Regions from separate parts of the Streptomyces sp. NPDC088157 genome, predicted to be linked through region 1. Evidence: riboswitches for the same ligand, from Rfam matches in the RefSeq annotation. Region 1 holds a riboswitch; each other region holds the start of a gene.
What was found. A riboswitch is a leader RNA that binds a small molecule or an ion and turns the genes downstream of it on or off. The one in region 1 is predicted to bind S-adenosylmethionine.

Region 1 (7,518 bases):
GCCAGTTCCCGGCGCAGCCCTTGGGCCGCGTCGAGCACCGTGTCCAGCAGCAGCCGCACCCGCATGTCCTCGACGCTGCGGCCCTCGCGCGCCGCCCGCCGGGTGGCCTCCAGCGCCGCCTCCACCTCGCCGAGCCGCCCCTTCAGCCGCCGGGACTCGCTCTCCGCGGCGGACACCTGGGTCTGCCCCTCGGCACGCACGGACTCCAGCTCGGCCCGCACCTTGCGCAGCGCGGCCTCGCCCCGCTTGACGTCACTGAGGGCCGAACGCAGCTTGCGGTGCAGCGACTCGGCCTCCTTCTTCGCCGCGTCCAGTTCGGTGCGCAGCCACGCGGTGTCCGCCCGGGTCTGCTCACGGGCCCGGTCGAGCTCCTCGCGCAACCGCTCCAGTTCGGCCCGGCTCTCCTCGCCGGCGCGCTCGGCGTCCGCCCGCTGGGCCTCCTCGCCGGCCGCGGTGACCAGCTTCACCCAGCCGACGGGCCGCAGCACGTAGGCCGCGGCCGCCACCTCGTGCGGGTCCGCGGCCGGGGTCGGCGAGCCGGAGTCCAGAGCGCCGGCCAGTTCCGGCTGGGCCTCTCTGAACTTCTCGGCGATGCGCTGTCTGAACAGCGGATCGGTCTCCAGCGCGGCCGCCATGGCGTTGCCCGCGAACTTCGCCCGCCGGTTCGGTGCGAACCGGGCGTACTGGCGCAACTGGACGGGCAGCTCGCCGACGGTCAGCCCGCCGAAGCCGTCGGAGACGATCTGTACGACCCTGCGCCGCACGCCGTCCGGCAGCGGACGGTCGAGCATCTCGGCGGCGCCGTCGCCCGGCCCCCCGCCTGCGCTCTCCACCATCCGTCACACCCCAATACTGTGCGGGGCCTCCCCACTCTCGACTGCGCTCGAGCGGGGGGACCCCCATCGTCAGGAACCGGCGCCCGGCCGATCCACGAGTTCCACCTGGTCCACCGCGTTGCACCAGCGGCACCGCACCGACTCGACGGTCTCGGCGACCACCTCGCGCTCCTCGACCTTCGGCTCACCCGCGAGGTCGAGGTGCACGTACTCGACGACCTTCGACGAGCGCGTCACGTCGAACCGCGTGAGGTTGCCGCAGAGCGTGCAGCGCCACCGCGTCGTGGCGGTCGGCAGGGGAACCGTCATCGTGACTTTCCGCTTCCTTCTAGTGTCGTGCTCGCTGTCGCCGGGGTCGGGCCGGAGGCTCCCCCGCGTGTGTGGCTCGTAACCCTACGGCCTGGCGGGTACTCGCCGCCCATCCGTCCACGGCGGCGAGGCGGTCCGGGGTGGTGCGTCCTGTTACGTCATGCTCTGTACTCATGATCGGCAACTGGAACGGGACGGTCGCCAGGACGGTCCGGAACACCTCGGCACCGGTGACCTACGCACTGATCGCCCTGTGCTGCCTGATCTTCCTGATCGGCCCCGCCTCGGGCTTCAACGCGGCGGTGTACGGCGCCGGAGACGAACTGCTGGCCGCGCAGCGCGCCTACTTCCGGCGCTGGGGCGTGGTGCCCGGCGAGCTCTTCGAAGGCGCGCCACGGGCCGTGCTGACCCCGGCCACGGCCCTCTTCGTGCACGGCAGCTGGGTGCACCTGCTGGGCAACATGCTCTTCCTCTACGTCTTCGGGACGATGACCGAGGACCGGATGGGCCGCGTCGAGTTCACGCTCTTCTACATCGGCTGCGGCTACCTGGCCCTGCTGGGCTACGCCGCCGCCAACGCCGAGTCGTCGCAGTCCCTGGTCGGCGCCTCCGGGGCGATCTCCGCGGTCCTCGGCGCTTTTCTGTACCTGTTCCCCCGAGCGCGGGTGACCAGTCTCCTGCCCTTCCTGTTCTTTCTGCCGCTGCGCTTCCCGGCGTGGGTCGTGCTGCCCTTCTGGGCGGCCCTTCAGTGGGTGGCGGCGGGCCGGGCCGCCCAGGGGCCGGGGGTGGCGTATCTGGCGCACCTGGTGGGTTTCGGCCTGGGGCTCGTGTACGCGTGGGCCCGTTTCGGCCACGGGAAGGGCCCGAAGGAGGGCCTCGAAAGGGCGCCGGTGGGGGACGGGCGGGCGCGTAGAGTGAAGGCCGCCCCAGCTCCGGCCCCCGAGGGAGAGAACCAGCCGTGATCACCGCGATCGTCCTCATCAAGACCAGCGTGGACCGGATCCCCGAGATCGCGGAGCGGATCGCTTCGCTGGACTCCGTGAGCGAGGTCTTCTCGGTCACCGGGACGTACGACCTGATCGCCATGGTGCGGGTGAAGGAGCACGAGGACCTGGCGGAGGTCATCCCGGGCAGCATCAGCAAGATCCCGGGGGTCGAGGGGACCGACACCCACGTGGCGTTCCGTACCTACTCGCAGCACGACCTGGAGGCGGCGTTCGCGATCGGGCTGGACTCCTGACCGGCTGAGCACCGCCTCCGGCGGCCCGTCGCTCACACGGCGGGCACGCAGCGGCCGTCCTCCGTCCGGTACTGCCACCGAGCACCCTCGCTCACCAGCTCCCGCACCGCGTTCACGAAGCGCTCCACGTGCTCGTCCGGGGTTCCCGCGCCGAAGCTCACCCGGATCGCGTTGAGGGACTTCTCGCCGGGCGCCGCCTCGGGGGCGCCGCACTCGCCCTGGGTCTGGGGGTCGCCGCCCAGCAGGGTGCGGACCAGGGGGTGGGCGCAGAAGAGGCCGTCGCGGACACCGATGCCGTACTCGGCCGACAGGGCAGCGGCGAAGTGGGAGCTGTTCCAGCCCTCGACGACGAAGGAGATCACGCCGACCCGCGGGGCGTCGTCGCCGAACAGGGACAGCACCTTCACCTGCGGGACCTCGGCCAGGCCGTCCCGCACCTTCGCGATCAGGTACTCCTCCCGCGCGACCAGGCTGTCGAAGCCGGCCTCGGTGAGGGCCTTGCAGGCCGAGGCGATGGAGTAGGCGCCGATCACGTTCGGGGACCCGGCCTCGTGGCGGGCGGCGCTCTCGTGCCACTCCACGTCCACTCCCCCGTCCTCGCGCCGCGTGACCTTGCGGCTGGCGCCGCCGCCCGCGAGGTACGGGTCGGCCGCGACCAGCCAGTCGGCGCGGCCGGCCAGGACGCCGGCGCCGAAGGGCGCGTACAGCTTGTGGCCGGAGAAGGCGATCCAGTCGACGTCCAGGTCACGGACGGAGACCGGGTGGTGCGGGGCCAGCTGGGCCGCGTCCAGGACGATACGGGCGCCGTGCGCGTGCGCGGCCGCCGCCAGCTCGCGAACCGGCCACAGCTCGCCGGTGACGTTCGAGGCGCCGGTGACGCAGACCAGGGCCGGGCCGTGGGGGTCGCGGTCGGCGAGGGCCCGCTCGAGCGTCTCGACGGCCTGGCGCGGGGTGCGCGGGGCGTCGAGGTAGGTGACCCGGGCGTTCTTCCAGGGCAGCAGCGAGGCGTGGTGCTCGGTCTCGAAGACGAAGACCTGGCAGTCGGCGGGGAGGGCCCGCGCCAGCAGGTTGAGGGAGTCCGTCGTCGACCGGGTGAAGATCAGCTGGTCGTCGGGGCGGCAGTCGAGGAACTCGGTGACGGTGCGGCGGGCGTTCTCGAAGAGGTCCGTGGAGAGCTGGGAGAGGTAGCCCGCGCCGCGGTGGACGCTGCCGTAGTACGGGGCGTAGGCCGCCACGTCGTCCCAGACGCGCTGGAGGGCGGGGGCGCTGGCCGCGTAGTCGAGCGCCGCGTAGGTGACCTCGCCACCCGTCACGAGCGGGACGGTGACATCCCGGCCGAGAACGGGCAACTGCGCACAAACGGTACGGGTGGCGGCAGCGGTGGAGACAGACATGGCGAACTCCCGTGAGAGGCAAGGCGGAACCGCCGTGCGAGCGGGCATGGCTCGAGCACGGAGGAAGGTGAAAGGGGTGTACGGAGGCGGGGCTCTACGCCCTATCGCATTCGCTTGCTCACGGAAGGCTCCCTCGAACGACCAGGACCCCTGGCGGTGCTCACTCGAAAGAGTGCGAGGGGTCCGCGCTTGCCGTAGACCTCGCTGCCTACGACCTGGTCTTCACCCGGGGCACCCCGCCACGGACGGAGGGTTGCCGGACAGTCGGCCGGGGCCTCATGACTGTCACTCATGACCTGATACAGGAACGTACGTGAAGTGATCACCGTCCCGCAACCCGTGTCCGGATCGCGGGACGGCCACCGAGGGGCGTTACGCGTTGCTGGCGGCCACCCAGCGCTCCAGGGCCCGCTTGGCCGCGCCCGAGTCGATCGACTCCGTAGCCCTGCCCATCCCGGCCCGGAGCTGCTCCGCCAGCGTCCCGGTGCCCGGTTCCAGCGCCACGAGCGCCGCCGCCGAGTTCAGCAGCACGGCGTCCCGCACCGGGCCCGTCTCGCCCTCCAGGAGACGGCGGGCGACCTCCGCGTTGTACGACGGGTCCCCGCCCCGCAGGGCCTCGACCGGCACCAGCTCCAGGCCGACGTCACGCGGGTCGAAGGTCTCCTCGGTGACCTTGCCGTCGCGGACGACCCACACATGGGACGTGGCCGTCGTGGTCAGCTCGTCGAGGCCGTCGTCGCCCCGGAAGACCAGGGACGAGTTGCCGCGCTCCGCGAAGACGCCTGCGACGACCGGCGCCATGCGCGGGTCCGCGACCCCGACCGCCTGAGCCCGCACCCGGGCGGGGTTGGTCAGCGGGCCGAGCACGTTGAACACCGTGCGGATGCCCAACTGGCCGCGCGCGGCGCCCACATGACGCAGCGCCGGATGGAACTTGATCGCGAAGCAGAAGGTGATCCCGGCCTCGTGCGCCACCTCGGCCACCCGCTTCGGGGTCAGCTCCAGATTGACGCCGAGCTTCTCCAGGACGTCCGAGGCGCCGGACGCGGAGGACGCGGCCCGGTTGCCGTGCTTGACGACCGTGGCACCCGCGCCGGCCACGACGATCGCCGACATGGTGGAGATGTTGACCGTCCTGGCTCCGTCGCCGCCCGTGCCGACGATGTCGACGGTCGGCCCCGGCACCTCGATCAGGTTGGCGTGCTCGTACATCGCCCGGACGAGCCCGTTGATCTCCGCGACGGTCTCGCCCTTGGCCCGCAGCGCCACCACGAACCCGGCGATCTGCGCGTCGGTCGCCTCGCCGCGCATGATCCGGTCCAGCGCCCAGAACGTGGCGTCCGCGTCCTGGTCGCGGCCGTACAGCAGACCGTTCAGCACCTCGGGCCAGGAACGGCCCGCCGCGGTGTCGCCTCCAGCGGGGGTCACAGCGCTCATAGCCGCTCCTGCGTGTGTCGTCGTGTGTCGTGTGACGTGTGTCGTGGAACAAGGTGAACCCCACCCTATCCAGCCCGTGGGCACGGCAAAGGGCCCCGTCCGCAGACCGGACGGGGCCCTTTGCCTGTGGCGTGGCGACGCCTCAGCGATCAGTGATGGCCGTGGCCGCTCGTGATCTCCTTGTACTCCTCCACAGAGGGCTTCGGAATCTGCTGGTCCTCACCGAAGTAGGCCTCGCTGATCTTGGCGCGAAGCTTCTCCTTGCCCTTCACCTTGCGCTCGACACCGTTCTCGTCGACGGCTGCGCCGATCGCGGCCGGCTCGTACTGCTCGTGCGCCGTGAGGGTGTGCAGCTGCTCCTGGCTGAGCGGCTCGTGGATCTCGATGAACTCACCGTGCGGCAGGCGCTTGATGGTGCCGGTCTCGCGACCGTGCAGCACCTTGTCCCGGTCCCGGCGCTGGAGGCCGAGGCAGATCCGCTTGGTGACGATGTACGCGATGACCGGTCCGACGAAGAAGAAGATCCGGACGAACCAGGTGATCGAGTTGATCGACAGGTGGAAGTGCGTGGCCCACAGGTCGTTGCCGCCGCCCACCAGCGTGATCATGTACATCGTGACCCAGGCGACGCCCAGGGCCGTACGGGTGGGCGCGTTGCGCGGACGGTCCAGGATGTGGTGCTCGCGCTTGTCGCCGGTGACCCAGGACTCGATGAACGGGTACAGCGCCAGCGCCGCGAGGACGACACCGAAGAGCACCAGCGGGATGAACACGCCCAGCACGAGCGTGTGACCCCAGAGGTTGATCTCCCAGCCCGGCATGAAGCGGATCAGACCCTCGGCGAAGCCCATGTACCAGTCGGGCTGGGCGCCGGTGGACACCTGGTCCGGCCGGTAGGGGCCCATGGCCCAGATCGGGTTGATCTGCGCGATGGCCGCGATGACCGCGATCACACCGAAGACCAGGAAGAAGAAGCCTCCGGCCTTGGCCATGTACACCGGCAGCAGCGGCATGCCGACGACGTTCTTGTTGCTCTTTCCGGGGCCCGCGAACTGCGTGTGCTTGTGGTAGAAGACCAGGATCAGGTGGCCGACCACCAGGCCGAGCATGATGCCCGGCAGCAGCAGGATGTGGATCGAGTAGAACCGCGCCACGAAGTCGTGGCCCGGGAACTCCCCGCCGAACAGGAACATCGAGATGTACGTGCCGACGATCGGCATCGACAGGATGGCGCCCTGGGTGAAGCGGACACCGGTGCCGGAGAGCAGGTCGTCCGGGAGCGAGTAACCGGTGAATCCGGTGAACATGCCCAGGACGAACAGCAGGAAGCCGAACAGCCAGTTGATCTCACGCGGCTTGCGGAACGCGCCCGTGAAGAACACGCGCATCATGTGCACGAACATGCCGGCGAGGAAGATCAGCGCCGCCCAGTGGTGGATCTGCCGGATGAGCAGACCGCCGCGCACGTCGAAGGAGATGTGCAGGGTCGAGCTGAACGCCTCCGACATCAGCTGTCCCTGCAGCGGGACGTAGCTGCCGTGGTACTCCACCTCGTTCATCGACGGGTGGAAGAACAGCGTCAGGTACACACCCGTGAGGATGATGATGATGAAGCTGTAGAGGCAGACCTCACCCAGCATGAACGACCAGTGGTCGGGGAAGATCTTGCGCATGTTGGCCTTGGCCAGGGAGTAGATCCCCAGCCGGCCGTCGGCCCAGTCGGCGATCCGCTCGCCGGCCGGCGCCTTCCCGCGTTCGCGGGCCGCGTTGCTCTCGTGGTTCTCTGTGGTGCTCATCCGCGCTCCCAGAATGCAGGACCGACGGGCTCCTCGAAGTCGCCGAGCGCCTCGAGGTAGCCCTCGTCGTTCACGCCGATGCGCAGCTGCGGCAGGGCGTGACCGGCGGGACCGAAGATCACTCGGGCACCGTCGGAGAGGTCGAAGGTGGACTGGTGGCAGGGGCACAGCACGTGGTGCGTCTGCTGCTCGTACAGCGAGATCGGGCAACCCACGTGGGTGCAGATCTTCGAGTACGCCACGATGCCCTGGTAGGACCAGTCGAGTTCCTGCTTGTCCTTGATGTTGTCCGGCTGGAGCCGGACGATCATCAGGGCCGCCTTGGCGATCTCGTTCTGGAACTCCTCGTCGTGCTCCTCCAGGCCCTCGGGCTTGGCGAAGGTGAGCGAACCGACGGCGACGTCCGACGGACGCAGCGGCTCGTTCGTGTTCATGTTGACGAGCAGCTTGCCCTTGGCCCACAGCGTGTGACGCAGCTTGTCCTCGGGCAGCGGGCCGAGGTCGCG
Region 2 (7,518 bases), on a different contig from region 1:
AGGTCCTCGGCGGTGCCCGTCTCGACGATGCGCCCGGACCGCATGACGGCGACCCGATGCGCGATCTGGCGTACGACGGCCAGGTCGTGCGAGATGAACAGGTACGCCACTCCGGTGTCGGCCTGGAGCTCGGCGAGCAGGTCGAGCACCTGGGCCTGGACGGACACGTCGAGCGCGGACACCGGTTCGTCGCACACCACCAGGTCCGGCGAGAGTGCGAGGGCGCGCGCGATCGCGACGCGCTGGCGCTGCCCGCCGGACAGTTCCGCCGGGCGACGGCCCAGCATCGACGCGGGCAGCGCCACCTTCTCGAGCAGTTCCCGGGCCCGGGCGAGCCGTGAGGCACGGTCGCCGACCCTGAACGCACGCAGCGGCTCGGTGATCACCTCGCCGACGGAGAACCGGGGGTCCAGCGAGGCGTACGGGTTCTGGTAGACGAGCTGGGCCCGCCGGCGCAGTTGTCTGGCCTGTGCGCCTCGGGCGGTCGTGACATCGGCGCCGTCGAACAGGATGCTTCCGGCGGTCGGATCGGCCAGCCGCAGCACCAGGCGGGCCGTGGTGGACTTTCCCGAACCGGATTCCCCGACCAGGGCCAGCGTCCGGCCGCGGTGCAGGGTGAGGCTGACGTCGTCGACCGCCCGCAGGGTGCGGGCGGCGCCCCCGGCGGCGGGCAGCCGGAACTCCTTGACCAGATGGCGGGCCTCCACCAGCGGCGCCTCGTCGGGAGCCGGCGCGGTGGCGGAGCCCGTGGCACGAGGGCGGGCCGTGGTGAGGCTGGGCGCACTGGCCAGCAACCGCCGGGTGTAGGCGTGCCGCGGGTTCTCCAGGATGTCGCGGGTGGGACCCGCCTCCACGACCCGCCCCTCGGACATGACCACGATGCGCTGGGCCCGGTCGGCGGCCACGCCGAGATCGTGCGTCACCAGCAGCACGGCGGTGCCGGACTCCTCGGTGAGGTGCTGGAGGTGGTCGAGGATGACCCGTTGCACGGTGACGTCCAGCGCGCTGGTCGGCTCGTCGGCGATGATCAGTTTCGGTTCGGCGGCGATGGCGACCGCGATCAGGGCCCGTTGGCGCATCCCGCCCGACAGCTCGTGCGGGTACTGCCGGGCCCGGGTGGCCGCGTCGGGCAGCCCTGCCTGGTCCAGGATCGCGATCGCGGCCGACTGCGCGGAGCGCCGGGTCGCCAACCCGTGGATGCGCAGTACCTCGGCGACCTGCTCGCCGACGCGTTTGACCGGGTTGAGCGACACCGTCGGGTCCTGGGGCACCAGCCCGATCTGCGCGCCGCGTACGGTACGCAATTCCCGTTCCGAGAGCGCGGTGAGGTCGTGTCGGCCGAAGCGGACGGTACCGGCGTCGATGCCACCGTTGGCCGCCAGCAGCCGGGTGATCGCGTGCGCGGTCGTGCTCTTCCCGGAACCCGACTCGCCGACCACCGCCGTGACCTGCCCCGGCCACACGTCGAGATCCACCCCCCGCACCGCTCGCACGGTGCCCCCACGCGTGCGGTACGACACCGACAGGCCCCGCACTTCCAACAGCGCGGGTTCCCTGACCGAGCCCTCACCGCTCACGGCCTGATCGGCGGCGCCACGGCCGGTCGGGGGTCGGCCGGTCCCGGTGGGGTCGGTTCGGGGCCGGACGGTGATGGCGGCCCGGTCTGTCGGGAGCCGGTCGGGGACGGTCTTGTCGGTCGTCGGCCGGTCGGCGACGGCCTCGTCGGTCGTCGGCCGGTCGGGGACGGTCTTGTCGGGTACCGGCTGGTCGGTCACGGCCTCGTGCGGCACGGGTTCGTCCGTCTCGGGTTCGTTCGTCGTGGGTTCGTTCGTCGTGGGGCCGGTCATCGCTGTCGGGACCATTCGCCGTCCAGCGCTCGCGCGATGCGGTTGGTGGCGAGGCCCGTCGCGGCGATCGCGAGGCCGGGCAGGGCGGTGAGCCACCAGGCGTTGGCCAGGTAGTTGCGCCCCTCGGAGATCAAGGTGCCCCATTCGGGCGCAGGCGGCGGCGCCCCGTAGCCGAGGAAGCTCAGCGACGACACGGCGAGGATGGCCGCGCCGAACTCGAGGGTCGCCAGCACGATCACCGGGCCCGCCGCGTTGGGCAGGACGTGCCGGCCCAGCACCGAGTACCAGCGGGCACCGCAGGAGCGCGACGCCTCGACGAAGACCGCCTGCCGCACGCGCAGCACCTCCGCGCGGGTCACCCGGGCGAAGCCGGCGACGCTGGCGATGCCGACCGCGACCGCCACCTTCACCGTCCCGTAGCCCAGCGCGGTGACCAGGGCCAGGGAAAGGAACAGCGACGGAATCGACAGCAGTACGTCGACGAAGCGCATCAGCACGTCCTCGACCCAGCGGCCCACGAACCCGGCGACCAGGCCGATGAGCCCGCCGACCACGAACGCGAACCCCACCGCGATCAACGTCGCCTTCAGTGACAGCTGCGCACCGTGCACCACCCGCGAGAACACGTCACGTCCCAGCTCGTCGGTGCCGAACCAGTGCCCGCCGCCGGGGCTGCGGAAGTTCTGCGAGGGCACCCCGCGCAGCGGATCCTGCGAGGTGAACAGGGACGGCCAGAACGCGGCCAGCACCACCAGCACCAGCACCAGCGCCGAGACCGACAGCCCGGGCCGGCGCACCACGAAACGCAGGACCCGCAACGCTCCGACCAGGCGCCCCGGACCCGCGGCACCCGGACTCGCGGGACCTTGGCCCGCGGGACCTGGATCCGTACCGGGATCGACCGGCCGGGCCAGGCCGGCCGCGGCCTCCACGGTTTTGGCCGCTCCGGCGGCGACATCGTCGGCGAGGGTCCGGCTCATGCGGGACGCACCTTCCTGCTCGAGGCCACCACGATCCGCGGGTCGAGCAACGGGTAGACGAGATCGACGATCAGGTTGGCCGTCACGAAGATCAGCGCTCCGAACACCACGACCCCCTGGACCAGCGGAATGTCCTGGACGGTGACCGCGGCGGCGGTCACCCGGCCCAGGCCGTCGCGGGAGAACACCGTCTCGACGACGACCGAACCGGCGATCAGCTGGCCGGCCAGCAGCCCGACGACCGTCAGGGCCGGCAGTGAGGCGTTGCGCAGCGCGTGCCGCAGATGGATCCGCAGCCGGCCGGCGCCCTTGGCCCGTGCCGTCTCCACGTAGGCCTGGTCGAGCGCCGTCAACAGGCTCTTGGCCAGTACCTGCGCCACCAGCGCGCCGGTCGGTATCGCCAGCGTCACCGCGGGCAGCACCAGGCCCCGCAGTCCGTCGTTGCCGAACGCGGGGAACAGCCGCGTACGGAAGGAGAACAGCTCGACGAGCAGCAGCCCGACCCAGAACGTCGGTACCGACACCCCGAGCGGCGGCAACGACAGCAGCAACTGCCGCAGCCACCGGCGGCCGGTGAAGGTCGCCAGCACCGCGAGACCGCCGCCGAGGAGCACCGCGAGGAGCAGTGCCGCCCCGGTCAGCTGAAGGGTCTGCGGCAGCGCGTCGGCCAGGGTCGAGGTCACCGGCCGGCCGGTGGACACGGAGTCGCCGAAGTCACCGCGCACCGCCCTGCCGAGATGGTCGGCGTACTGCGCCGGCACCGGCTTGTCGAAGCCGTACTCGTGTCGCAGCGCGGCGAGTTGGGCCGGATCGACCTGCCCCGTGTCCGCTCCGGCGCCGGCCATCGCGGAGACGGGGTCACCGGGCAGGTAGTCCAGCACGAGGAAGGAGACCGTGTAGGCCGCCCACAGCACCCCGAGGGCCTGCGCGAGACGTTTGACCACATAGGGACGCATGCCGGCCGTTACCCGATCCAGGTGTCGTGCAGCTGTATCCGGCTGGAGGCCTCGAAGTCGAGGTCGTGCACCTTCTTCGCCACCCCCAGCTGGGTCTGCAGCTCCACCACGGGCACGACGTAGGCGTTCTGCACAATCAACTTCTGTGCCTCGCCCACCAGTTGCTTGCGCTTGACCGGGTCGCTCGTCGCGGCCTGCTGCGTCAGCGCGTCGTCCAGGGAGCTCGCCGGCAGGTGGTAGAAGTTGGCCAGCCGGGAGGAGTACGAGCTGCGCAGGATGTCCGGATCGGCGCGGGTCACATTGCCCCACACCGCGTCGAAGTCACCGGACTGAAGGGTCGGGGAGAACTGGGTGATCTGGAGCTGCTTGAGCGCCACGTCGATGCCGACGGCCTTGAGCTGCTGCTGGATCAGTTCCAGCGCGGGCTGGTTGGTGGCCGCGTTGGCGAACCACTTGACGGTCAGGCTCAGCCTCTTGCCGTCCTTGACCCGGACGCCGTCGCTGCCCGCCTTCCAACCGGCCGAGTCCAGCAGGGACTTCGCCTTGCCCGCGTCGAAGGCCAGGTCCGGGCCGAGATCGGCGTAGTCCGGTGTGGTGTGCGCCAGGATGCTGGTCGCCGGCTCGGTGCCGGTGGGGAACACGGCGTCCACGATCTGCTGCCGGTCGATGGCGAACAGGAGCGCCTGGCGCACCTTCGCGTCCTTGAAGAGCGCCCGGGAGTTGTTGAGCCCCAGGTTGAACACCACGCCCGGGTTGGCCCGTTGGGGGAGGTTCACCGCGCCGCCCTGGAGCGCGGCCTCGTTGGCCTTGCCGACGCTGCCGATCGCGTCCACCTGGCCGGACTGGAGGCTGCCGGTGCGTACGCCGGCCTCGGGGACCACCTTGAACACCAGCTTGTCCAGGTAGGCCTCGCCCTTCTTGGTCCACAGCGTGGAACCCCACGCGTACTTGGCGCGCCTGGCCAGGGTGATCGACTGGTTCTGCGCATAGTCCTTCAGCACGAACGGCCCGGATCCGACCACGCCCTTGCTGCATTTGTCCTGCGGGCTCTCCTTCGCGCTCGCCGACGACTCGATCCCCAGCGAGTGCGTCGCCGTGGCCTGCAGGAACTGCGCGTTGGGCTGCTTGAACCTGACCCGCACCGTCAGCGGGTCCACCGCGGTGGTGCTCTCCACGCCGCTCAGGTACCCCTGGGCGAGGGTGCCCAGGGCGCCGAGCTTCGGCACCGCGTCGAAGTTGTCCTTCACCACCTGTGCCGTCAGGGGTGTCCCGTCGCTGAAGGTCACACCTGATCTCAGGTGGAACGTGAACGTCGTGGTGTCCGGGCTGATGTCCCAGCTCTTCGCCAGCCAGGGCACGATCTTTCCGGTCTTGGGGTCCTGGTCGGTCAGGGAGTCCACGACCTGACGCAGTGAGTAGATGGTGTCGTTGCTGGCCACCTGCTGCGGATCCACGCAGCCGGCGTCGGAACCCACCGCGAAGGTGAGGGTGCCGCCCGACTTCGGCCGGCCGCCCTCGCCGCCGGCGCTGCCGGTGTCGCTCGACGCGCAGGCGCTCAGCAGCAGCCCGCCGGTCACGAGTGCGGCGAACGCCGCCCGGCGGTGAGTACGGGAATCCGGATGCGCTGTCACGGGATGGTTCTCCTACTCCAAGGTCACCGCGCACATGCCGGGGCGGAACGCGGCCATGGCGATGCGCGGAAGGTGCCGTCCCCGCACGGGTCGGCACTGCTCAGAACTGTTCAGGGGGGACGCCGACGACGATGTCGACGACGACATGACCGCGCCGGGGGCGAGGGTCAGCCGGTGGGGTGGGGCGTGATCAGCCCTGACACAGACAGCTGGCGGAACGCCGCAGGTCGATGTGGCGACGGCGCGAGAATCCGGAGAACGGTGCAGCGGTCGCGATGGAGGAACTCAGGTTGCCGTTGTGCCGCACGCCGGTCCTCCACCTCTCAGGCCCCGGAACCGGGGCTACGCGCTTGCGGAGTCGAATGACCCCGCCGGGCTTTCACCTGGAGCACCCCACCGCGGAGGAGGGTTGCCGGTCAGCTAGCCAGGGCTTGACGCTGACACTCAATGCCGGTGTCGACCTTACGGAGTACTCACATTGTCCGTCAATATCGGTCGGAGAGTTGAACGACTCCGCCGCACCGGCCGTGACTGCCGGTGCGGCGGGACGCACATCAGCGCTCGTCGGCCGGACGCCCGGCAGGGACGCCGGCGCCGGCCCCGGTCACGGCTTACGGGCGAGGCCGCCGTGTTCGCCGATGACCTCCGGGGCGGGGGAGGTGGTCTCCGGGCGCCAGAGGGGGACCGGGACGACTCCCGGCTCCAGGAGGTCCAGGCCGTCGAAGTACGCGGTGATCTCGTCCACGGAGCGCAGGTTGTACGGAACGGCGCCGCTCTCGTTGTAGGCGTCCTGGGCCGCTTCGAAGACCGGGTCGATGCCCCGCGAACCGTCGTTGACGGAGAGGTAGCTGCCGGACGGCAGGGCCGCCATCAGGGTCGTGACGATGGAGCGTGCCTGGTCGTAGTCGGCGACGTGGCCCAGGATGTTGCTGAGGATGAGCGCGGTGGGACGGGTGAAGTCCAGCGTCTCGGCGGCGGCCGCCAGGATGCGCTCCGGCTCCAGCACGTTGGCGTCGACGTAGGAGGTGGCGCCCTCCGCGGTGGAGTAGAGCAGCGCGCGGGCGTGGGCCAGGACCATCGGGTCGTTGTCGACGTAGACGATCCGGGTCTCGGGGGCGATGCGCTGGGCGACCTCGTGGGTGTTCTCGGCGGTCGGCAGGCCGGTCCCGACGTCCAGGAACTGTCGTATGCCCGCCTCGGAGACCAGATACGTGATGTTGCGGCGCAGGAACGCACGGCTGCTCCGTGCGATGGTGACGATGCCGGGGAAGACGGCGGTGTAGGCGTCACCGGCCTGCTCGTCGACGGGGTAGTTGTCCTTCCCGCCCAGCCAGTAGTTCCAGATGCGGGCCGAGTGCGGCACCGATGTGTCGATCTTCTGGTGCGCCGCTGGTCCGGGCGAGGTCACATGGTCGGTCATGAGGGGCGTCCGTCTTTCAGCCGAGGCGTGAGCAGTTCGAGCCACAACCTACGTCCCAACGACCCTGTTACGTACACGCGTTCACATTTTCGGTCGGTTGGAACGGTATCCGCACGCCAACTTCCGCCAGTTGCGGTCGGTGCCGGTAGCGTGACCGCCGTGATGGTGGGGACCCGGGAGACCCGGCTGATCGTGCTGCGGGGCAACAGTGCCTCGGGAAAGTCGACGGTGGCGGCCGGCCTGCGTGACAGGTTCGGCCGGGGCCTGGCCCTGGTCGGGCAGGACAACCTCCGCCGGGTCGTACTGCGCGAGCACGACCGGCCCGGCGCGGCGAACATCGGGCTGATCGAGGCCGTCGCCCGCTACGCCCTGGACGCCGGGTACCACGTGGTCCTCGAGGGCATTCTGTACGCCGACCGGTACGGCCCCATGCTCGAGCGGCTGCGCGCGGACCACCGCGGCCCGACCCACGGCTACTACCTCCATGTGCCGCTCGCCGAGACCCTCGTGCGCCATGCCGGCAAGCCGATCGCCGACGAGGTGGGCGAGGCGGACCTGCGCGTCTGGTACCGGGATCTCGATCTGCTGCCGAGCGGCACCGAGACCGTCATCGGTGCCGACAGCACGCTCACGAGGACCGTCGACCGCATCATGCGCGACACGGGCCTGGACAGCCTTCCCGCC
Region 3 (7,518 bases), on a different contig from region 1:
CCGATGGCCACCGCGGTCTCCTGCGTCCTCGACGAACTGCCCTGCGTCCATTACCAGTTGCTCGCCCTCGGCGGCACGGTGCGCGTCGCGCCCTACGCCACCTTCGGCACCCCCGAACTGGCCGGTTCGGTGCTCACCGCGCTCGAGGGCCGCAGCGCCGCCCTGCTGGCGAACCATGGCGCGGTCACCCACGGGACGACCCTCGACAAGGCCGTCGACAACGCGCTGCTCCTCGAATGGGCCTGTGGCGTCTACCAGCGCGCGGCCGCCATGGGCCGGCCCCGCTTCCTCGACGAACAGCAGCAACTCGCTGTGATCGAGGCCGCGATCGCCCGCGACTACGGCACCACCCACCCCGTAGCACCCACGCAGGAACAGAGCCGATGAGGCCGAAGGCCGATGAAGGGGGAAAGCCGATGAGGATCTTCACCATGGGCGTGCACGTCCTGGACGTACTGGTGCGGCCGGTGCAGGAGATACCCGAGGGCCAGGGCGCGACGCTGGTCGAGGACATCCGGATGACCGCCGCGGGAACCGCGGGCGGCACCGCTCTCACCCTCGCCAAGCTGGGCGCGCAGGTGCGCAGCGCCGGCGCCATCGGCTCCGACCCGACCGGCGACATGCTGGTGCAGTTGCTCGACCGGGCGGGCATCGACACCGAGTTCCTCGTCCGCCGCACCGACACCGCCACCTCCGCGAGCGTCCTGCCGATCCGGCCCAACGGCGACCGCCCCTCACTGCACCTGCTCGGCGCCAACATCACCTACGGCCTCGACGACGTGCCCTGGGAGGCCCTCGCCGAAGCCGACCATCTGCACCTGGGCGGGCCGGAGCTGATCGGCGTCGACGTCGCCACGCGCATCCTGTCGTTCGCCAGGGAGCACGGGGTCGTCACCTCCGTGGACCTGCTCGCCCCCGGGGTCCTCGGCAGCTTCGAGCAGATCGAGGCGGCCCTTCCCTACATCGACCACCTGCTGCCCAACGAGGACCAGGTCCTCGGCTTCACCGGCGAGAACGACCTGCTGACGGCGGCGCGCAAGCTGCTCGGCGCCGGTGCGGGCGTCGTCGCCGTCACCCGCGGCGCCGACGGCGCGCTCGTGGTGACCGCGGACGGCGCGGAACCGGTCCCCGCCTTCGTGGTCGACGTCGTCGACACCACCGGGTGCGGCGACGCGTTCTCGGCCGGCTATCTGCGGGGCGTGAGCCTGGGCCGGGCGCCGGGTGACGCCGCCGTCCTCGGCAGCGCCGCCGCGGCGCTCGTCGCGCAGGGGCTCGGCAGCGACCACGGCGACTTCGACCTCACGGCCGCCGACGCCTTCGCCGCGACGACGAAGCCCCGCACCTGAGATGACGCCCGGTCGCCCTTCCCGGCGCACGAGGAGGGCGTCGACCACGAAGCCGGCCCGGTCCCGGGCCCGGATCACCATCGTGGGCGGGCGCACTTCGCGGGCTGCGAAACCACCGTCCGGATGGAGGGCGACCCGCGCGGCGCCCGGCTGCCCGGGATGGAAGTGGGCGGCCTGGGCCGCGTCCGTCACCCGGCCGCCGCACGGGCGAGGGAGGAGTGACGCCGCGACCCGGCCCGACCCCCGCCGCGCGCTGTGGCATCGGCCACGCGGGTAACCGTCCGACGTGGACGGCCGCCGCGGCATGGGCTCGGCCTCGCCTGCCTACGAGGGCCAACGGGAAGGCGGACAGGAGGAGTTCGCCCGGCTCGCGGCGAGCGTCCCGGCAGCCGTGCGCCTCACCCTCGCCGAGTGCGAGGGGGCGAACGGAGCCGAGAGCCTCGCGGTCCTCGCTTCCATGTTCACCGGGGCCCGGCGGGTGGTACGCCACGAGCAGGCGGGCGCGGGTCACCACACCGGCGTCGGCCGTACCGCTCTCGCCCACCACCGGCACGTGCTCGCCTTCGTCGAGGAGTGCGCGCCGGGGGTGCGGGCGCTTCCGACGGAGAAGGGGACATGGCCATGAGTGAGGCATCGGACACCGCACTGCTGCTCGTACGGCTCGTGCTCGGCCTGGTGATGGTGGCGCACGGCTGGAACCACTGGCGCGGCGGAGGCGGCATATCCGGCACCGCCGGCTGGTTCGGCGGGCTCGGACTCACCCGCCCGAGACTCCAGGCCTGGCTCAGCGTCCTCACCGAACTCGGCGCGGGAGTCCTGCTGTTGGCCGGCTTCCTCACGCCTTTGGCCTGCGCGGCCGTGCTGTCCGTGATGCTGGTCGCGGGTCTGCTGGCGCACCGCCGCAACGGCTTCTTCGTGTTCAAGGAGGGGTACGAGTACGTCCTCGTCCTGGGCGTCCTCACGGTGGCGCTCGGGGCGTGGGGGCCGGGGGACTACTCGATGGACGAGGCCGCGGACATCGCCGTGACCGGATGGACGGGCGCCGGTGTGGTGCTCGGGGTGGGTGTCGTCGCGACAGCCGGTCTGCTGGCCGTGTTCTGGCGCCCGCGGAAGGAGAGTTGAGGAGGCGTCCCATGCGCGCGGGTCTCATCGGACCGGGCGGCCAGGGCGCGCCCTGGCCCGCCGGGTCGTAGAGGCGGGCTTCGCCACCACTCTGGGGGCCCGCCGCCCCGCCGGCCTCGAACCCCTCGCCGCCCCGCCGGCCTCGAACCCCTCGCCGACACGGCCGCCGGGACCGCCGGTTCACCGGCCGAACCGGCCGCCGACGGTGACCTGGTGTGCCTGTGCGTGGTGGCCGACACGGATGAGGAGCAGGTCGTCGGCCTCACCCCGTTCCCGCCCGGGCCTGATCTGTCCCTGTCCGGGGCCCCGCCCGTCCCTGTCGGGGCCTCACCCCGGTCCCCGTCCAGGTCCCACCCCGGGGCCCCGTCCAGGTGTCACACCCAGGCCCCCTCCGGGTCCCACCCCCGGCCCCGTCCGGGTGTCACACTCCGGCCCCGTCCCGGGTTCCGCCGAGGGCCGCTCGGGGCTCGTCCCGGGCACCCCCCGCATCCGCCCGGTACTCACCTGGTGGACGCCCCCTTGACGGAGGCTCGAGGCGGATCGACACTCGATCCGGGAATCCTAGTGAACGGGTAGGGAAACAATGGGGCGACAGGAGCCGATCACCGGCCGCGCGAGCCGCACGGCGTGGTCGTCGCCCCTTCTCACCTCCCGCCGTCACATCGACCTGAAGCGCGTTGCCAGCGCGATCAGGCCCCAGGGCTGAGCCGGGTCCGTCCCGCGCCGAACCGCACCGGCGGTGTCCCCTGGACGCGGCCGCACCCGGCACGCGCGGACGAGGTCCGCACCTCCTCCTTCGACGTCGCATCCGCCGCGCGCACGTCCGCCGTGCGTCCCGCCCCCGGGGAGAGTCATGTCCGTCACACCACTGGCCGCCCACCTGTCCGCCCGCCCCGCCCCCGCCTTCCGGGGCCGCATCGGCCGGGACGCGCGCAGCGGGCACTACGCGGTGCCGCGCCGCTACCGCCTCCATCTGGCGGCGGCCGACCCCGACTGTCTGCGCATCGCCGTCACCCACAGCCTCCTCGGCCTGGAAAGGGCCTGCCCGGTCACCTTCCTGCCCGCCGTCCCGGACTGCCCCGACGGAGGCCACTCCGCGCTGCGCCCGCTGTACGACGCCAGCGCGCACCGGTACACCGGGCCGGCCCTCGCGCCGGTGCTCAGCGACGACTGGTCGGGCCGCATCGTCAGCAGCCACGGCCCCGACATCGCCCGCGACCTCGCCCGCAGGTTCGGTGGCGGCCGGGCCGCGTTGTACCCGTGCGGCGCCGAGTCGCAGATCGAGGCCGTCGAGCGGATGTGCGCCCAGGGCATCGAGGAGGCCGCCCAACGCGCCGGAGCGGCCGACACGGAGGAGGCGGAGCGCGCCGCCGCGCTCGACACGCTGCTCACCACGCTCGGAGTGCTGGAGCGGGGGCTCGGAGCCCACGAACATCTGATCAGCGATCAGATCACGGCCGCCGACGTGGAGTTGTGGGTCGCACTGGTCCAGCTCGACACCGTGCACCGCTACCACCTGGACGCGGCCGCCGTGCACCGCATCGCCGACCACCCCGCCCTGTGGGCCTACGCCCGCCGTCTGGCCGCCCACCCGGCCTTCGGCGCCCACCTCGACCTGGACGCCATCGCCCGCCGCCACCACGCCCGTTGCCAGGGTCTGGAGGCCGCCGGCGCCGCCGTCCAGATCCTGGACTGGGAGACCCACGCGTCGGACGGTACGACGGTCCGACCGCAGGTCAGGCGGCCCTGACCCGGTCCATCCACTGGACCGCCGTTGACATTCGTTCGGGCAACTGTCTTACTTACGGCCCAGAACGGTCATGAGCGTCAGCGACAAGCCCTGGCTAGCTGACCGGCAACCCTCGCTCCGCGGTGGGGTGCCCCAGGTGACGACCGGACCGACGTTTCGGTAATGACGCATCGGTAAGCGCGAGGGCCCCTCGGGGGCCGGAACAGTGATGGTGACGGACATGTACGCAGCTCCTCGGACGGCGCCCCGTCGCCCCCGAAGCTGCGTACGGCCGTATCTCGACATCCTCGTCGCCAACCGCGCCGTCGACCTCCTCCGTGTGAACAGCGCACTGTGTACCGCACCGGGCCGTGCCCGCTGTCGGGGCTGAACGAACCCCCTCACCCCGCAGCCCCGCCTCCGCGTTCCTGACGAACACCGCCCGAGCGGTGTGCCGTTGTCCGCCCCACCCCGGTCTTCCGTACGCATCCGTGCGCCGTGCCCTGTTCGCTGCCGCCGAGCGGTCCCCGCCGCCCCGCCGAAGCGCATACCGCCGCCCACGTCTGCCGTGCCCCGGGGTGTCCGACTCCCGCCGGAGCCCCTCATGAGTGAACCCCCAGGCGCCGTGACCCTCGCCGAGGCCGCACCCGCCATCGACACCCCGCCCGAGAAGCTCACCGCCCAGCGGGTCCAGCCGCTGCGCCGGCCGGGCCGCTGGATCGCCACCGCCGTGGTGCTGGTCCTGGTGGCGCAGTTCGCGCACGGACTGGTCTCCAACCCCTTCTACCAGTGGGACCGCTTCGGCTACTGGTTCCTGCGGCCGGTGATCCTCGACGGACTGCTGATCACCCTGGAAGTCGCCGCCTACAGCGCGGTGCTGGGCCTCCTCGGCGGCATCCTGCTCGCCCTCGCCCGCCTCTCGAAGAGCCCGGTGCTGCGCGCCGTCAGCTGGACCTACGTCTGGGCGCTGCGTTCCATCCCGCTCATCGTGGTGCTGCTCTTCCTCTACAACTTCAGCGCCCTGTACCAGACGTTGAGCGTGGGTGTCCCCTTCGGCCCGGCGTTCTTCCGCTTCGACGAGTCCCGGCTGGCCACCGACATGGTGATCGCCGTCGTCGGTCTGAGCCTGAACGAGGCGGCCTACGCCGCCGAAGTGGTCCGCGGCGGCATCCTCTCCGTCGACCAGGGCCAGCACGAGGCGGCCGCCGCGCTCGGCCTGCCCAAGCGCTACCAGTTCTGGAGGATCGTCTTCCCGCAGGCCCTGCGGTCGATCACCCCGAACTACGTCAACCAGCTGATCGGCCTGATCAAGTCCACCTCGCTGGTCTTCTACGTGTCGCTGCTCGACCTGTTCGGCACCGCGCAGACCATGGGTTCCACCTACCCCGGCGACATCGTGCCGCTGCTGCTGGTCGTCACCGTCTGGTACCTGATCCTGACCAGCCTCGTCTCCGTCGTCCAGTTCTACGTCGAGCGGTACTACGCCCGGGGCGCCACGCGGTCCCTGCCGCCGACGCCGTTGCAGAAGCTGCGGACCGGTCTCGCCGACCTGCGGGCCCGCATCCGCCGGGAGGCCGCCGTATGACCACCGAGACCGTGCAGACCACCGAGACCGCCGGGGTCGTGCCCGCCGCCGTCGAGGTGCACGACGTGCACAAGTGGTACGGCGCCCACCGGGTGCTGGACGGGGTGAACCTGACCGTGCGGCCCGGCGAGGTCACCGTGATCCTCGGCCCGTCCGGCTCCGGCAAGTCCACCCTGCTGCGGGTCGTCAACCACCTGGAGAAGCCCGAGATCGGCTACGTCAGCGTCAACGGCGAGCCGATCGGCGTCCGCCGGCACCGCGACCGGCTGCGCGAGCTGAGCGAGCGGGCCATCCTGACCCAGCGCAGCCGGATCGGCTTCGTCTTCCAGAACTTCAACCTCTTCCCGCACCTGACCGTGCTGGACAACGTCGCCGCCGCGCCGGTCGCGACCGGGAAACTCGCCAAGCACCAGGCCCTGGAACTGGCCCGCGAACTCCTCGGCCGGGTCGGCCTGGCCGACAAGGCCGCCGCCTACCCGAGGCAGTTGTCCGGTGGGCAGCAGCAGCGGGTCGCCATCGCCCGCGCCCTCGCGCTGCGCCCCGGCGTCATCCTCTTCGACGAGCCGACCTCCGCGCTCGACCCCGAGCTCGTCGGCGAAGTCCTCGCCGTCATCAAGGATTTGGCGACCAGCGGCACCACCCTCGTCATCGTCACCCACGAGGTCGGCTTCGCCCGCGAGGTCGCCGACAAGGTCGTCTTCATCGACGGCGGCAGGATCGTCGAACAGGGCCCGCCGAGCGAGGTCCTCGACAGGCCCCGGCACGAGCGGACCCGGGACTTCCTCAGCAAGGTGCTCTGACGCCACCGCGCGCCGACGCGCCCCACGACCTCCCCCACGCCACCCTCTCTCATCCAGTCACAAAGGACGGCCATGTCTGCCCACTTCACCCGACGCAGCCTGATTCGCGGCATCACCGCGGCGACCGCGGTCGCCACCCTCGCCACCGGGCTCGCCGCCTGCGGTGGTGACAGCGAGGCCGCCACCGAGGCCGACAGCGCCGCCGCCGGCAGTGTGACCGTCGGCCGGGTGTCCAACGGCGCCGCCAAGGAGACCACCCTCAAGGTGTCCGAGGTCAAGTCCATCAGCGCCGAACTGCCCGCAGCCGTGAGGAAGAGCGGCAAACTGAACATCGGCATCGGCGCCCTGCCCTCCGGCTTCGCCCCGCTGGCGTACGTCGGCGACGACCAGAAGACCCTCACCGGTGCCGAGCCCGACCTCGGCCGGCTGGTGGCCGCGGTCCTCGGCCTGACGCCCGAGACGAAGAACTTCACCTGGGAGAACCTCTTCGTCGGCATCGACAGCGGCAAGGTCGACGTCGCCTTCTCGAACGTCACCGACACCGAGGAGCGCAAGAAGAAGTACGAGTTCGCCTCCTACCGCCAGGACAACCTCGGCTGGGAGGTCAAGAAGTCCAACAAGTGGAACTTCGACGGCAACTACGAGAACCTCGCCGGCCTGACCGTCACCGTCGGCTCCGGCACCAACCAGGAGAAGATCCTCCTGGAGTGGAAGAAGAAGCTGGAGTCCGAGGGCAAGAAGCTCACCATCAAGTACTACCCGGACCGCAACGGCATCTACCTGGCGCTCGGCAGCGGCAAGATCGACGCGTTCTTCGGCCCCAACCCCGGTATCGCCTACAACGTCGCCAAGACCGCGGCCACGACCAACGCGACGCGCAGCGCGGGCACCTTCTCCGGCGCCGGCGAAACGCTCCAGGGCCTGATCGCGGCCACC

Region 2: another riboswitch for S-adenosylmethionine. It lies ahead of ACIPFH_RS13090 (putative leader peptide); the one in region 1 lies ahead of ACIPFH_RS05060 (aminotransferase class V-fold PLP-dependent enzyme).
Region 3: another riboswitch for S-adenosylmethionine. It lies ahead of ACIPFH_RS15380 (amino acid ABC transporter permease); the one in region 1 lies ahead of ACIPFH_RS05060 (aminotransferase class V-fold PLP-dependent enzyme).

The regions. Positions count from the first base shown of each region.
Region 1 is NZ_JBIUSU010000001.1:1,184,997-1,192,514, reverse strand. It holds gene ACIPFH_RS05080 (NYN domain-containing protein) at 1-836, opposite strand, end outside; gene ACIPFH_RS05075 (hypothetical protein) at 906-1,145, opposite strand; gene ACIPFH_RS05070 (rhomboid family intramembrane serine protease) at 1,319-2,107, shown strand; gene ACIPFH_RS05065 (Lrp/AsnC family transcriptional regulator) at 2,104-2,385, shown strand; gene ACIPFH_RS05060 (aminotransferase class V-fold PLP-dependent enzyme) at 2,418-3,779, opposite strand; SAM riboswitch class IV at 3,960-4,076, opposite strand; gene trpD (anthranilate phosphoribosyltransferase) at 4,152-5,216, opposite strand; gene ACIPFH_RS05050 (cytochrome bc complex cytochrome b subunit) at 5,366-7,012, opposite strand; gene ACIPFH_RS05045 (Rieske 2Fe-2S domain-containing protein) at 7,009-7,518, opposite strand, start outside.
Region 2 is NZ_JBIUSU010000003.1:411,226-418,743, reverse strand. It holds gene ACIPFH_RS13110 (ABC transporter ATP-binding protein) at 1-1,847, opposite strand, end outside; gene ACIPFH_RS13105 (ABC transporter permease) at 1,844-2,827, opposite strand; gene ACIPFH_RS13100 (ABC transporter permease) at 2,824-3,783, opposite strand; gene ACIPFH_RS13095 (ABC transporter substrate-binding protein) at 3,792-5,414, opposite strand; gene ACIPFH_RS13090 (putative leader peptide) at 5,605-5,721, opposite strand; SAM riboswitch class IV at 5,756-5,866, opposite strand; gene ACIPFH_RS13085 (SAM-dependent methyltransferase) at 6,019-6,834, opposite strand; gene ACIPFH_RS13080 (AAA family ATPase) at 6,997-7,518, shown strand, end outside.
Region 3 is NZ_JBIUSU010000003.1:924,485-932,002, reverse strand. It holds gene ACIPFH_RS15410 (class II aldolase/adducin family protein) at 1-387, shown strand, start outside; gene ACIPFH_RS15405 (carbohydrate kinase family protein) at 417-1,346, shown strand; gene ACIPFH_RS15400 (hypothetical protein) at 1,633-1,971, shown strand; gene ACIPFH_RS15395 (DoxX family protein) at 1,968-2,468, shown strand; gene ACIPFH_RS15390 (putative leader peptide) at 3,052-3,174, shown strand; gene ACIPFH_RS15385 (glutathione S-transferase C-terminal domain-containing protein) at 3,322-4,218, shown strand; SAM riboswitch class IV at 4,285-4,404, shown strand; gene ACIPFH_RS15380 (amino acid ABC transporter permease) at 4,802-5,782, shown strand; gene ACIPFH_RS15375 (amino acid ABC transporter ATP-binding protein) at 5,779-6,582, shown strand; gene ACIPFH_RS15370 (ABC transporter substrate-binding protein) at 6,655-7,518, shown strand, end outside.